Regions from separate parts of the Halobacillus shinanisalinarum genome, predicted to be linked through region 2. Evidence: riboswitches for the same ligand, from Rfam matches in the RefSeq annotation. Region 2 holds a riboswitch; the other holds the start of a gene.
The links. A riboswitch is a leader RNA that binds a small molecule or an ion and turns the genes downstream of it on or off. The one in region 2 is predicted to bind glycine.
Positions count from the first base shown of each region.

Region 1 (2,458 bases), 920 kb from region 2:
GAATGGGCAAACAGCTCCTTCATCGACATAGCACGTTGCACATTGCGAGAGAGGTTCCAGGCTGTATTCACAGAAATAAATGGATCAAACCCGATGACATCCATATCGAGGTCTAGTGCATCATTTGCCACTAGTGATCCGATCGCTCCCAAACCGATCACACCTAGTGTTTTTCCTTTAATTTCTTTTCCGATAAATTGTTTCTTTCCCGTTTCTACAAGACTCGGAATCTCTTCTCCTTTTCCTTTTAATGTCTCTGCCCAGGACACCCCGGAAAAAAGGTTACGAGATAAAGCCATTAATGAAGTCAATACAATTTCTTTTACGGCATTCGCATTCGCACCAGGTGTATTAAACACGACAATTCCACGTTCTGTACAATCTTCGACTGGAATATTATTGACGCCCGCGCCTGCCCTTGCGATTGCTTTTAGATTTTTGTCAAACTTCATATCATGCATGTTATAACTGCGAAGCACAATGGCATCAGGAGCCTCACTTTCATTATCTATTGTATAGTTCACCTTGTCGAATACATCTAAGCCACGTTCAGCAATGTTATTTAATGTTTTTATTGTGTTCAATTTGTCTATCGTTAGTGTGCTCATTTTTTTCTCCCCTTTTTATTTATGATTATTTTCAAATTCCTTCATAAAAGCGACTAATGCCTGAACACCTTCTATTGGCATCGCATTATAAAGGCTGGCACGCATGCCACCTACAGATCGATGGCCTTTCAACGTCTCGAGCCCTTCCGATTCTGCTTCCTTAATAAAGTCGGCATCTAATTCCGCAGACGGGCTTACAAAAGGAATATTCATAATCGAACGGCTATCCTTATCTACAGGAGAAGTAAACAGATCTGACTCCTCAATGAAATCGTACAATAGTTTCGCTTTTTCACGGTTGATACTTTCCATTTCCTTAAGCCCACCTAGCTCTTTTATCCATTCAAAAACAAGTCTTGCCATGTAAATGCCAAATGTCGGCGGAGTGTTATACAACGATCCACTGTCACTGTGTGTTTTATAATTAAGCATGGCCGGGCAATTTTCTGGTGCTCCCCAATTAAATCTTCTCGAATAATAACGACGGTCAACCCAGCAGGCCCGATATTTTTTTGCGCTCCAGCATAAATTAGACCAAATTTAGTGACATCGATTTCTTCCGATAAAATATTTGATGACATATCCGCTACAAGTGGTACCTCTCCCGTATCTGGAATCTCAAGAAAAGTGGTTCCTTCGATGGTATTATTCGTCGTAATATGGACATAATCAGCTTCTGAATCCATCATACTGCTGTCGACTGTCGGTATATCAGTGAAATTGTTATCCTCTGAGGAAGCAATGACACGTATATCTCCATATTTCTTAGCTTCTTTAATCGCCTTCTTCGACCAGGACCCCGTATTGACATACTCCGCTTTTCCACTTTTGCCAAGGAGATTCATCGGTACCATAGCAAACTGCTGTGATGCTCCGCCTTGGACAAATAGAACTTTGTAATTTTCCGGAATATCCATCAGATCCCTAAGTAACTTCTCAGTTTCCGAGATAATCTCTGTAAATAATTTCGAACGATGGCTTAACTCCATCACAGACATTCCTGAATCCGCATAATTAACTAACTCTTTCTGCGCCTTTTCTAATACTGGTAATGGCAGGATCGAAGGACCTGCTGAAAAATTATAAATTCTAGTCATGTTATCCAACACCTCATTCGTATTTATTTCACTAGTAATCCATTAGACTACTACTTGGACCAAACCGCTTTAAAAAGTATAAAAAAAGAGATTGGGGTCTCCCAGCCTCTTTAGGTGTCAGAATAACAAATAAGTATATGTTATTCCTCTGTCCTTTTGCCTGAGATTGTGAACCCTTCGGCGATGCAGCATTTGCATTCTCTCCAGAAATCGCTCCTGTTATAGTGTGATCCATAACAATCAACGCTAGCCAATCATTTTGTTGTAAGAATGAGATTAGTAACCCTAAATCCCATCGTTCGTTTTTAAAAAATAAGAAAATTTGTATTATTGGATTATAAATTATATTACACCACTTATCAAGAGGGGAAAAACTTGCTTTTTCACCTCTTTTCCTTATGTTAGCGCTTACTTCGTTTGTTTGAAGGGTTTTAAAATAAATACGAATATTTCACTTATATTTTAATTTTTTATTCGTGTTTATTTTCTACTTCTGATCAATTCACAAAAAACCGCAAATCCACACGTGCTATTTGGTTAATCAATTCCAATCCATGCTTTGAACGTCTCTAGTCAATTGCTTAGTTATTGAAGAGACCTTCTGTTTCTTTTTTCTAATTGTAGAAGCTGTTTTTTCATTTCCAAACCACCACGGTACCCGGTCAACGATCCGTTTTTCCCGACCACCCGGTGACAAGGCACGGACACAAGCAGTGGGTTATTCCCTATCGCTGCCCCAACGGCGCGCACAGC
Region 1 is NZ_CP095074.1:4,259,071-4,261,528, reverse strand. It holds gene MUO14_RS21170 (phosphoglycerate dehydrogenase) at 1-608, opposite strand, end outside; partial or broken gene serC (3-phosphoserine/phosphohydroxythreonine transaminase) at 624-1,705, opposite strand; glycine riboswitch at 1,844-1,922, opposite strand; partial or broken gene MUO14_RS21160 (methylated-DNA--[protein]-cysteine S-methyltransferase) at 2,291-2,458, opposite strand, start outside.
Region 1: linked by a shared signal. The riboswitch ahead of serC (3-phosphoserine/phosphohydroxythreonine transaminase) and the one ahead of gcvT (glycine cleavage system aminomethyltransferase GcvT) in region 2 are both predicted to bind glycine.

Region 2 (2,458 bases):
CATGGATTGTAATGACATATAACAAGCTTCTCTTGTTGAACAAAGTTCTTTTGCTAACGTCAACCATGTAAAAGAAGGAGAATTGGATTTTAACGCTGCGAGCTCTTCGTACATTTCTTTCTCTTCATCGGTAAAAGTAAGACGGATATTTGTGACGTGACGTTTTGATGAATCAAGCCCGGTGTCCTTCCTGCGGTTACGGATCATCAGTTTACTCAGTAAGGAGTGGATATGCTCATGTGTCTCGGAATGTTCAAGGGACGTTTTACGGTATTTCTTTTTAAAAGTGGTTAAATCACCAAGGTAACCGGGTTTTAAGATTGAAACTAGATTAAATAAATCACTCAAATTATTTTGGATAGGTGTAGCTGTTAGTAATAAACAGTACGTTTTTTTTAATTGCTTGACAAATTGATAATTTTTAGTTTGGTGATTTTTTAATTTGTGGGCCTCGTCAATAATAATCAAGTCATAAGGGATCGACAAAATTTCTTCCTTGTGAGCTTCTCTTTTCGCCATATCGATCGATGTTACTGTAATATCCCAGTCCTGCCAGGCTGCAAGTTTTTTTCGAGGAGAATAGGCCTGAATATAGAATTTATCTTGCAATTCCTGGATCCATTGGTTCACGAGGGAGGCGGGAGTTAAAATGAGGACCTTCTTTGCCATACCCGAATCATATATTCCTTTAAAATAAGGCCTGCCTCCAATGTTTTTCCAAGACCGACCTCGTCAGCAAGGATAGCCCGTCCATTCATTTCGTGGACGACCTTCTCACATGCATCGATCTGATGATTCAGAAAATCAACATGGGGGAGGTGTTTAGTTGATAGCAATCCATTAAACTCTGGGATCGACCGGTTTTCTAAAGCTTTGTAGCCAAGTTTAAACTCGTTCCATGAACAAAGGGAATCGGGTTGAGCAAGGTTCTCTGATAAAGATTGTATATAGTCTCGATCGTAATGTGTCTCAACCATCTGATCAACTCCTGTACGTAATAATAAAAAAGAATTCATATAAATTTGAAATCGGCATTCGCTCTTATGGTACGCTATGGTATAATGAAGCAGAAATTTAAGAGAGTTTGTCGCATAGCTTTACAGGTTAGTATGCCCAAATTAATCTAAGAAAATACTAGTAGCGGATGATTGCAAAGGGAGAGACTACTTTTGTGGCGCCGAAGGAGCAAGTAATCGAAATGATTGCGAATCTCTCAGGCAAAAAGACCTTTGTAGGACGCACCTCTGGAGAGTGTTTACGATAGGTAAACCACCCAAGAAGCAAGCGGATTGAAGACGTCTTCGTACGTTTTTAAAAACGCCAAACTTTCTGGTGAAACGGACAGAGACTCCCGGTAAAGCGGTAGAGTCTCTTTTTTTAATGCTTAATTAGATCTTATAGGAGTGATAGGATGACTGAATTGAAGCGCACACCCCTTTTTTCTGAGTATAAGAGGTTAGGAGCTAAAACGATTGACTTTGGAGGATGGGATTTGCCCGTCCAATTTACCAGCATTAAGGACGAGCACGAAGCGACCCGAACAAATGCAGGGCTTTTTGATGTTTCCCATATGGGAGAGGTCATTATAAAGGGAAAAGACAGTCTTGATTACTTACAAGGGATGTTAACTAACGACTTGTCAAAGCTTGAACCGGGAAAAGCACAATATACGATTATGTGCTATGAAGATGGAGGCACAGTGGACGATCTAATTGTTTACATGTTAGCGACAGACCACTATCTTCTTGTCATTAATGCAGCAAATCGTGAGAAGGATGTGCAGTGGCTTAAGGATCATAAAGAGGGGGAAGTCACCATCACAGACGTCTCTGATGATTACGTTCAGCTTGCACTTCAAGGGCCAAAAGCAGAAGAGGCACTGCAGCAACTGACCTCTGCAGATCTATCTTCCATTAAATTTTTCCGTTTCTTGCAAGATGTTTCGTTCAAGGATGTAAAGGATAAAGCAATCGTTTCACGCACTGGCTATACAGGTGAAGACGGCTTTGAAATTTATCTTCCTGCTGCATCAGGTCCGGCCTTATGGCAGGCAATTTTATCCGAAGGCGAAACTTTTAATGTGCAGCCAATTGGGCTTGGAGCCCGCGATACACTGCGTTTTGAGGCTAACTTGGCATTATACGGACAAGAACTCAGTCCTGAAATTACGCCAATTGAAGCGGGGCTTTCCTTTGCTGTACGAGTGAAGAAGGATGCAGACTTTATTGGTAAAGAAGTACTGAAAAAGCAAAAGCAAGAAGGGCCAGCACGTAAGCTAGTTGGTATTGAAATGATCGATAAAGGCATTCCGCGCACCCATTATGAGGTATTAGACGGGGGAAGTCGATTGGATTTGTCACGACAGGCACACAATCTCCGACACTTGGAAAGAATGTCGGTCTTGCTCTGTTGGATAGTGAATACACAGATGAAGGAACAGAAGTTACGGTTGCAGTAC
Region 2 is NZ_CP095074.1:292,724-295,181, reverse strand. It holds partial or broken gene MUO14_RS01590 (DEAD/DEAH box helicase) at 1-977, opposite strand, end outside; glycine riboswitch at 1,145-1,239, shown strand; glycine riboswitch at 1,243-1,347, shown strand; gene gcvT (glycine cleavage system aminomethyltransferase GcvT) at 1,412-2,458, shown strand, end outside.